3 regions of the Laedolimicola ammoniilytica genome follow, and region 3 is predicted to be linked to each of the others. Evidence: predicted binding sites of a transcription regulator. Region 3 holds the regulator's gene; each other region holds the start of a gene.
What was found. Region 3 encodes Rex, which represses fermentation and respiration genes when NADH is low (regulators of the CRP and FNR family bind a similar motif). Its sites were predicted from a motif close to ATTGTTAANTANTTAACAAT; they were not measured.
Positions count from the first base shown of each region.

Region 1: gap (type I glyceraldehyde-3-phosphate dehydrogenase) is a predicted target of Rex. The motif match lies at 1,577-1,596, and genes of this name have one in related genera.
Region 2: serC (3-phosphoserine/phosphohydroxythreonine transaminase) is a predicted target of Rex. The motif match lies at 1,400-1,419, and genes of this name have one in related genera.

Region 1 is NZ_JAOQKC010000009.1:66,016-69,297, reverse strand. Features, by position in the region: gene OCV63_RS08250 (phosphoglycerate kinase) at 1-338, opposite strand, end outside; gene gap (type I glyceraldehyde-3-phosphate dehydrogenase) at 431-1,444, opposite strand; gene OCV63_RS08240 (histidinol-phosphatase HisJ family protein) at 1,683-2,483, shown strand; partial or broken gene mnmA (tRNA 2-thiouridine(34) synthase MnmA) at 2,646-3,282, opposite strand, start outside.
Region 2 is NZ_JAOQKC010000008.1:122,301-125,582, reverse strand. Features, by position in the region: gene OCV63_RS07740 (phosphoglycerate dehydrogenase) at 1-254, opposite strand, end outside; gene serC (3-phosphoserine/phosphohydroxythreonine transaminase) at 258-1,337, opposite strand; gene OCV63_RS07730 (L,D-transpeptidase family protein) at 1,468-2,832, opposite strand; gene ilvB (biosynthetic-type acetolactate synthase large subunit) at 2,868-3,282, opposite strand, start outside.
Region 3 is NZ_JAOQKC010000015.1:40,015-43,296, reverse strand. Features, by position in the region: gene abc-f (ribosomal protection-like ABC-F family protein) at 1-1,118, opposite strand, end outside; gene OCV63_RS11620 (redox-sensing transcriptional repressor Rex) at 1,293-1,940, shown strand; gene alr (alanine racemase) at 2,034-3,200, shown strand.

The sequences.
Region 1 (3,282 bases), on a different contig from region 3:
TCGCCGTCCTGCATAGCCTCTACAGCTGCCTTTGCGTTCGGTCCTACAACCTCCGGATCAGCCGCGAACTTTACTTCCTGTCCCAGAAGCTCAGACAGTCTCTTTGCTACCGGCGCCAGAGACAGCTCCGGCTTCGGCTCTCCCTTCGGCTTGCCCAGATGGGAGCAGAGGATTACCTTTCCACCGTCAGCGATCAGCTTCTTGATAGTCGGAAGTGCTGCTACCAGACGGTTCTCGTCTGTGATCTTGCCATCCTTCAACGGTACGTTGAAGTCGCATCTTACCAGGACGCGCTGTCCTTTTACATTGATGTCATCTACAGATTTCTTATTTAACATCTCAATCTCTCCTTACTTGTCATGGATAAATAATAAAAAGAGATCCGGTCCATAAAGACCGGACCTCTTAATAGGTCTTGATTCAATACTGATTAAGCTAACTCAGCGAAGTACTTAATTGTACGAACCATCTGAGATACGTAGGAGTTCTCGTTGTCATACCAAGAAACAACCTGTACCTGAGATGTGCCGTTGCCAAGGTTTACAACCATGGTCTGTGTAGCGTCGAACAGAGAACCAAATCTCATTCCAACGATATCAGAAGATACGATCTCGTCTGTGTTGTATCCGAAGGACTCTGTAGCCTGAGCCTTCATAGCTGCGTTGATACCCTCAACAGTAGCCTCGCCCTTAACAACTGCGTTCAGGATAGTAGTAGAACCAGTCGGGGTCGGTACACGCTGTGCAGCGCCGATAAGCTTGCCGTTCAGCTCCGGAATAACAAGGCCGATTGCCTTAGCTGCTCCTGTGCTGTTCGGAACGATGTTGATTGCGCCTGCACGGCTTCTTCTCAGGTCACCCTTTCTCTGCGGTCCGTCAAGGATCATCTGGTCGCCTGTGTAAGCGTGGATGGTGCACATGATACCGGACTCGATCGGCATGTAGTCGTTCAGAGCCTTAGCCATCGGTGCAAGGCAGTTTGTTGTACAGGAAGCTGCGGAAATTACAGTATCCTCTTTTGTCAGTGTCTCATGGTTTACATTGTAAACGATGGTCGGAAGGTCATTTCCAGCCGGAGCGGAGATAACTACCTTCTTAGCGCCTGCTGTGATATGAGCAGAAGCCTTCTCTTTGGATGTATAGAATCCAGTACACTCCAGAACTACGTCTACGCCGATCTCTCCCCACGGAAGCTCTGCTGCGTTAGCCTTTGCGTAGATCTTGATCTCCTTACCATCAACGATGATGGAATCTTCTGTTGCAGATACGGTATCTGCCAGAGCATATTTACCCTGAGAAGAATCATATTTTAACAGGTGAGCAAGCATCTTCGGGCTTGTCAGGTCGTTGATTGCTACAACCTCATATCCCTCTGCGCCAAACATCTGTCTGAATGCAAGTCTGCCGATACGTCCGAAACCGTTAATCGCTACTTTTACTGCCATTTTAAATTTCCTCCTAAATATGAATTTAGATTATTCGCGGTTTTCCGCCCTTTTTCGGGACGGGCCCAACCTGCAATTATTGTACCCAATTCCATACAAAAAAGCAAGTCCAAATTCCGCAATTTCCCCGGCCTTGTGCAATTTTTGTCAAAACAGTGAATTTCCCGGCGATCTTCTTCTTGTCATTGTGTATTTTTTCAATTAAGATAGGGGTATATTCGTATCAGAGGTGAAAAACATGACCGCAGATTATCATTTACATTCCTGCTTTTCCGGGGACAGTGAAACGCCCACGGAAGATATGATAAAAAAAGGCCTGGTGCATGGGCTTTCTCTTATGTGCATGACGGAGCATCTGGATCTGGACTATCCCTATGAAGACGTGTCCTTTGACCTGGACGCGGAAGCCTATGTCCGGGAAATGCGCCGTCTGCAGGATGTCTACCGGAATCGGCTGGAGCTTCGCATCGGCGTGGAGATTGGGCTTCAGCCCCATCTGGGGGACGCTTACCGGACCTGGCTTTCGGACAAGTCCTTTGATTTTCTCATCGGTTCCACTCACCTGGTAGACCGTTTTGATCCCTATTATCCGGATTTCTGGAGCTCTTACGACGCCGCCTCCGGTGTGAACCGGTATCTGGACGTGACTCTTCAGAATATCCGGGCTTTCGATGATTTCGACGTGTACGGACACATCGATTATATCATCCGCTATGTACCGGATGGGGAGCGCATTTTCCCTTACACGCAGCACGCCGACCAGGTGGACGCGATTCTGAAGCTGCTTATCGAAAAGGGCAAGGGCATAGAGATCAACACCGGCGGCTACAAAGCCGGACTCTCCGAACCGAACCCCTGTCACGACGTGCTGCGACGCTACCGGGAACTGGGCGGGGAAATCATCACCATGGGCTCCGACGCCCACACCACAGAGTATGTGGCTTACCGGTTTGCGGACGCCAGAGAGGTTCTTAAGGAATGCGGATTTCGGTATTTTACGGTGTTCCGGGAGCGGAAGGCAGAGTTTGTTCCGCTGTAAATATGTTCTGTTATATAGGAAAAAGGCTGTTGCAAAATCGATGATTCCTCTATTTTGCAACGGCCTCTTTTTCTCATTCTTCGTAATGTCCCCTGCAGGCTGCTATCACAATAAATCCATCTTTTTCCCGATACACAATTCTTCCAAGAGTATCTTCATCCACTAATCCTCTATCAGTTCGTGCTCTGTAAGCTTTGCTTTTCCACTTTCAATATCCTCAATTACACGATCCAGATATCGCATATTTGCCTCTGAATAAAAGGATTCCGGCGTCCGCACGATGGTTCCGCCGCCCAGCACGTAGTCCCCGTCATAGAACACGACCGCCTGGCCCGGCGTCACGGCCCGGACCGGCTCCCGGAAGTCCACGCGGATGAGATCCGCTCCCTCCCGGTGAATGACGCATGGAGAACCCTTATGATTGTAGCGGATCTTGGCCAGCACCTCTTTTTCTTCAGGGAAATCAGGCTCGGACATATAATTCAGACGGTTAGCGTAAAGGGTAGTGGTAAATACGTCCTCCTGCTCGCCGATGACCACCTCGTTGGTTTCTGGGCGTATCTCCGTTACCACCACTCGGCGGCCCATGGCAAGGCCCAGACCTTTACGCTGGCCGATGGTATAGTGGATAATGCCCTTGTGGCGGCCCAGAACAGTGCCGTCGGCGGTTACGAAATTGCCCTCCTTCGAGGGTTCTCCGGTGGTCCGCTCTATAAAGCCCGCGTAATCCTGATCCGGCACAAAGCAGATCTCCTGGCTGTCCGGCTTATGGGCTACCCGGAAGCCCAGCTTCTCCGCC
Region 2 (3,282 bases), on a different contig from region 3:
CCGTTGGCATTGGCGCCCGGCGTATTGAAAACTACGATACCCTGATCCGCGCATTTGGTCAGCGGAATATTATTGACTCCGGCTCCGGCCCGGGCGATGGCCTTCAGATTCTCCGGAAAATCTACCTCATGGAGCGCGGCACTTCTGACTAACAGCGCGTCTGCCTCCTCCATATTTTCTGTCTGCTTATAATCCTCTGTAAAATGATCCAGACCAAACTGCGCGATCTGGTTCATGCATTTGTACTGATACATGGCTTAATTCTCCTCCTCGAACTTCTTCATGAACTCTACCAGAGCCCTGACGCCCTCGATCGGCATGGCGTTGTAGATGCTTGCGCGCATGCCGCCTACGGTTCTGTGGCCCTTCAGGTTCACAAAGCCTGCCTCGGTGGCTTCCTTGATAAATTTGGCGTCCAGATCCTTGTCTCCGGTGACAAAGGGGACGTTCATGATGGAACGGTCTTCCTTGCGGACAGTACCCTTAAAGAGCTTGCTGGAATCCAGGAAATCATAGAGAACCTTTGCCTTCTCCTCATTGCGGGCCTTCATCACTTCCAGTCCGCCCTGCTTCTTCAGCCATTTGAAGACCTTCCCGCACATATAGATGCAGTAACAGTTCGGGGTATTGTAAAGGGAGTTGGCGTCCGCATGGATCTTATATTTCATATAGGTCGGGGTGTACGGAAGCACATCCTCGGTAATCAAATCCTCGCGGATGATCACGATGGCCATTCCCGCAGGGCCCACGTTCTTCTGTACTCCGCCGTAGACGAGACCATACTTGCTTACGTCCACCGGCTCAGATAAGAAGCAGGAGGAGATGTCGGATACCAGTGTCTTGCCCTTGGTATTCGGCAGTGTATGGAACTTGGTTCCGTAAATGGTGTTGTTCTCGCAGATATATACATAGTCTGCGTCTGGGCTGACGGGCAGATCGGAGCAGTCCGGGATGTAAGAGAAGGTCTCGTCCTCGGATGACGCGATAGCATTGGCCTTGCCATAGATCTGCGCCTCTTTGAACGCCTTCTTTGCCCACTGTCCGGTGATGATATAATCAGCCACCTTATTTTTCATCAGGTTCATGGGAATTGCCGCAAACTGAAGATGTGCGCCGCCCTGCATGAACAGTACTTTGTAATTGTCCGGAATCTGCATCAGATCGCGCAGATCCTGCTCCGCCTCATTGATGATCTTCTCGAAGGCCTTGGAGCGGTGTGACATTTCCATCACGGACATTCCTGTTCCCTGGTAGTCCAGCATCTCATCTGCTGCTTCGCGCAAAACCTCTTCCGGCATTACGGCCGGTCCTGCTGAAAAATTGTACACACGACTCATTTTTTCATTCCTCCCACTTCAAATTTCTAAGTGTATATTTTGTTATTTCTTTATTGTAGTACTATGTTAAACTCTTGTCAATTCGAATTGTGTCATAAATTCGTGCAAATTCGGTATTATCGACAGATTTTTAATAATAAAGCACCACCGGGGTCCCGGATTCCATGTTGGCATAAACCTGCGCCATGGCTGCGGGCGGTGTGTTCACACAGCCGTGGGAACCATTTGTCAGATAGACCTCTCCGCCGAACTGGGCACGCCAGTAGGCGTCATGAATTCCATAATTGCCATAGAAAGGCATCCAGTAGTTTACCGGAGTCCGGTAGTTGTCCCCCTTCAACACTGCGTTACGGGTCTTATACTGAATGGTTGCCACAATGGACGGGGTGTTGTAACCCTTGCTGATATTGCCGGTTACCACGTCGGTATCTACCACCAGAGCACCGTTCTTGTAGCACCACATATGCTGCGCACCCATATCCACTTCAATATAGGTGCTGCCGATGTCGCCGTTGGGGCCGTCCCAGGTATTTCCCTTATGGCTGTAGGCCGGTTCCTTTGTAACCGTCTCGCCATTTTCTATGGAAGCAAGGAGTGCGGCGCTCTCAGTCGCTTTATCGATCTGCCAGCCGTAATTGCCACCCTTGACGGTAATGGTTCCTCTCAGGGTACTGTTGAAGGTATGGGACTGCTTGTAGGTGTCGCGCTCCTTAGCCAGGGCGGTCACCCAGTCGGTCACAGCCTGCTCCGAAAGCGTTGCCTTGTAATCATCAATGGTAATAAATCCGCTGATGACGGATTTGTCTACCACCTCGGCCTGCTTTCCGAAGGTATAGGTGACAGAAGCGCCAAGCCATTCATCGAGCTGCGCTGTCAGTGATGTGATTTCTTCTGATTCCGTAGTAATCTGAGGCTCCACGTAGCAGCCTGCATCATCCAGATCAAGCGTCTCTATCAGACTTTCGGAAGCCATGCGAAGCTGGTCGCTTACAGTTTCCCGATCAAGCTCTGCACCCTGCTCCTCTTTATGTACCTTGTAGCCATCTTCCGTCATTTCCACCCAGGCATTTTCCGGAGAGGCGCCTTTTTTCATGCAGGAATCCACCGCTGCGCCAAAAGCGTCCTCATCATAGTTGAGCTCGGGGCCCACCTGGTACATATCCTTCTGCCAGAACATTCTGGGCCACAGAAAACCGTTCTGCTCCCGCTTCAGTGTCCGGACGGTGTCGCCCTCTGAGAAGCTCATGCCGAGCTCCGCCGGAGTCAGGGTGACGGTGTCGCCGCCCCGCTCCGTAATGGTTAATGTATAAGCATTTGCCTGGGAAAGCAGCAGCTCGTTCACCTGTTTCACCGTATACAGATCCGCGTTCACTCCGTTGACCTCAGTACCCGTGAAGAAATGTTCCATAAAGTAAACAGAAACTCCCACATAAGCTATCACAAGAACGATCAGTACCCAGAGATACCAGCGTATCCGTTTTATTACCGCTATCATTTTTTCACTTTTTACTCCACTCGTTTTTTGATGTCTTATTTCTGATTTAAATCATCCGCGTCGAAGGTTTCCTCCAGCGGGGCTCCCGGAGACATCATCGGGAATACCTTGTCATCGCTGTCGATGACGCACTCCAGAACCACCGGACGGCCTAATGCAATGGCCTTCTCCAGCGCCGGAGCTACTTCTTCTTTCTTCGTTACACGCATGCCGACTGCGCCCATGGCCTCTGCCAGCTTTACAAAATCCAGCTGGTCGTCCAGCACCGTTGCGGAATAACGCTGTCCGTAATACAGGCTCTGCCACTGGCGCACCATGCCAAGTACATGGTTATTCAGCACTAACTGGATAATCGGTACGTTATAACGGGCTGCTGTGACAATCTCATTCATATTCATACGGAAGCAGCCGTCGCCCGCCACATTGACAACCGTCTTGTCCGGACGGCCC
Region 3 (3,282 bases):
AGGATTTTTAAAATCGTAGTCTTGCCGGTGCCGTTATTGCCGATGAGTGCCACACGCTCACCGCGTTTGACTTCGAAATTCAGATCGGTGAACAGAGTCTGGGGTCCAAAGGATTTTGCAAGGCCTTCCACGGTCAGTACGTCATTTCCGCTGACCACCTTGGGCTCCAGGGTGATGTGCATCTCGGAGCGGATCTCGCTGGGTTTCTCCAGAACCTCCATTTTATCCAGCATTTTCTCGCGGCTCTCGGCGCGCTTGATAGATTTCTCCCGGTTGAAGGATTTGAGCTTCTGGATGACCTCTTCCTGGTGCTTGATTTCCCGCTGCTGGTTCAGCCAGGCGTGCATGCGGGCCTCCCTTAGTTTGGATTTTTTCGCGGCATAGTCGGAATAATTTCCCTGGAAAGTGGTCACCTCGCCCGCGTCGATCTCGATGATTTTCGTGGCAATCCGGTTCAGAAAATACCGGTCATGGGCTACCACCAGAACCGCGCCGTCGTAATTCAGAAGGAAGGTTTCCAGCCAGGCGATGGAATTCATGTCCAAATGGTTGGTGGGCTCGTCCAGCATGATGAGATCCGGGTGGGAGAGAAGAAGCTTGCCTAAAGAGACGCGGGTCTTCTGACCTCCGGAGAGCTTGTTGACGTGTTTGTCAAATTCTTCCTCTTCAAAACCGAGACCTTTCAGAACGCCCACTACCTCGCTTTTGTAGGCGTATCCGTTTTTTAGTTCGAATTCATGATTCATACGGGTATATTGTTCCAGAGCCGTATCCAGGTTCTCCCCGGAGAGCTCCTTCATCCGTGCTTCGATGTCCCGGATGCGAGCTTCCAGATCAATAACGTCCTGCTTTACGGTCAGCAGCTCCTGATAAATGGTGTGATCGCTGTTCAGATCCTGATGCTGGGCCAGATAGCCGATGGTTCTGCCCTTGGACAGGATCACTTCACCGGAGTCCGCCTCCATTTCCCCGATGATGATTTTTAAGAGGGTGGATTTTCCGGCGCCGTTGATCCCGACCACGGCGGCCTTTTCCCGATCCTCGATGTGGAAGGACGCGTTTTTCAGAATCACATCCGTTCCGAAAGCTTTGTTTATATTTTGACATGCTAATATCATAAAAATACCTCTTTTTTCCGTTGTTGAATGCCACACGAAATTTATTATAGCGAAAAATGCGGGATTGAACAAGATTCTTTTAGAAGAATGCGGCAAAAAGATTGACAAAAAATTTGCTTTTCGATTATAATAAAAACAGTTTCGAAAAGTCTGGTTGAGGGATGTGTAAGGATTATGGAAGAGAGAGAGATCTCAAAAGCAGTAATTAAGCGGCTACCGCGTTATTATCGTTATCTTGGCGAACTGATGGAGAACGGAGTAGAACGTATCTCTTCCGGTGAGCTGAGTAAACGAATGAGCGTCACGGCGTCACAGATCCGGCAGGATCTGAACAATTTCGGAGGCTTCGGACAGCAGGGATACGGATACAATGTGAAGTATCTGTATGAAGAAATCGGCAAGATTCTGGGCCTTGACAAAAAGCACAACATGATCATCATCGGCGGAGGCAACCTGGGACAGGCACTGGCCAATTATGTGGATTTTGAAAAACGAGGCTTCTACATAAAAGGTATCTTCGATGTAAATCCTGTCTTAAAGGGCTTAAGCGTCCGCGGTATCCAGATTCATATGCTGGAGGATCTGGAGAGCTTTATTAAGGACGAGGAGATTCAGATTGCGGCCTTGACATTGCCGAAGTCCAAGGCGGAGGAAATGACGCGGCTTCTGGTTCGGTACGGAATCAAAGCCATCTGGAATTTCGCCCACATCGATCTGGATGTTCCGTCGGACGTTCTGGTGGAGAACGTACATCTGTCAGAGAGCCTGATGCAGCTTTCTTACAATATCACACGGTATGAGAAAGAGCATCCCCGTTCCTGATGGAGTACCGGAAGTGACGAGTCATAAAAGGGAGCTTATGGGCTCCCTTTTGCGTGCAGACGCATATATTAAGGATAGTGAGGAGTGTCAGACGTGAAAAAATATAAGCGCGTAGCGGCTTATGTGAATTTGGATGCCATAGAAGAGAATTTTGAGGCCATGAAGGCGAATCTGCAGGCCGGGACGCAGATTGCGGCGGTGGTAAAGGCCAACGGCTACGGCCACGGCGCGGTACCCATCGCGCAGATGATAGAGGAAAAGGATTATCTGTGGGGGTTTGCGGCAGCCACCATCGAGGAGGCGGTAGAGCTTCGGAAAAACGGAATCCGAAAGCCGATATTAATTCTGGGCTACGTATTTCCGGAGGATTACCCGGAACTGGTGCGCCTGGATATCTGTCCCACCGTGTTCCGGCTGGACATGGCACAGGAGCTTTCTGCAGAGGCCGTGCGTCAGGGAAAAAACGTGAACGTGCATATTAAAGTGGATACAGGGATGAGCCGCATTGGTTTTGCGGATACGGAGGAAAGTGTAAAAACAGTCTGTGAAATTGGGGAGCTTCCCGGGATCACGCTGGAAGGCCTGTTTACCCATTTTGCCAAATCCGACGAGGCGGATAAGGCGGCCACTGAAAAGCAGCTTATGCGGTATCAGGCTTTTAACAGGGCCTGTGAGGCGGCAGGCGTGCGTTTCCAAATTCATCATTGCTCTAACAGTGCCGGTATCATCGATCTGCCGGAAGCGAACCTGGATATGGTGCGGGCGGGCATCACGGTGTATGGCCTGTACCCTTCGGAGGAAGTAAAGAAAGAATTGGTTCCACTGAAACCCGCCATGGAAATGAAGAGCCATATCGTGCATGTAAAAGAGATCACGCCTGGTACGGAGATCAGCTACGGCGGCATCTATACGGCAGACTCCGTGCGCCGGATCGCCACCGTCCCGGTGGGCTACGCGGACGGTTATCCCAGAAGTCTGTCCAATAAGGGCTGCATTCTGGTGGCCGGAAAACGGGCACCCATCTGCGGCAGAGTCTGTATGGATCAGATGATGGTGGATGTGACGGAGATTCCGGAGGCAGTACCGGGGCTGGAAGTCACCATGTTCGGAAGGGACGGGGACGCCTATTTGTCTGTGGATGAGCTGGCGGAGCTGTCCGGACGCTTTAATTATGAATTTGTCTGCGACCTGTCCCAGCGGGTTCCGCGGATTTACCTGCGCCACGGTAAGGTCTCGGAGGTTCACGATTTTTATGCCTGAGAAGGCCTGAATGTGTATACACACTGTAATTTTGGAAATACTTGAGAAAGAAGTAACAACGTATTTTGAAAATTGGAGTGTG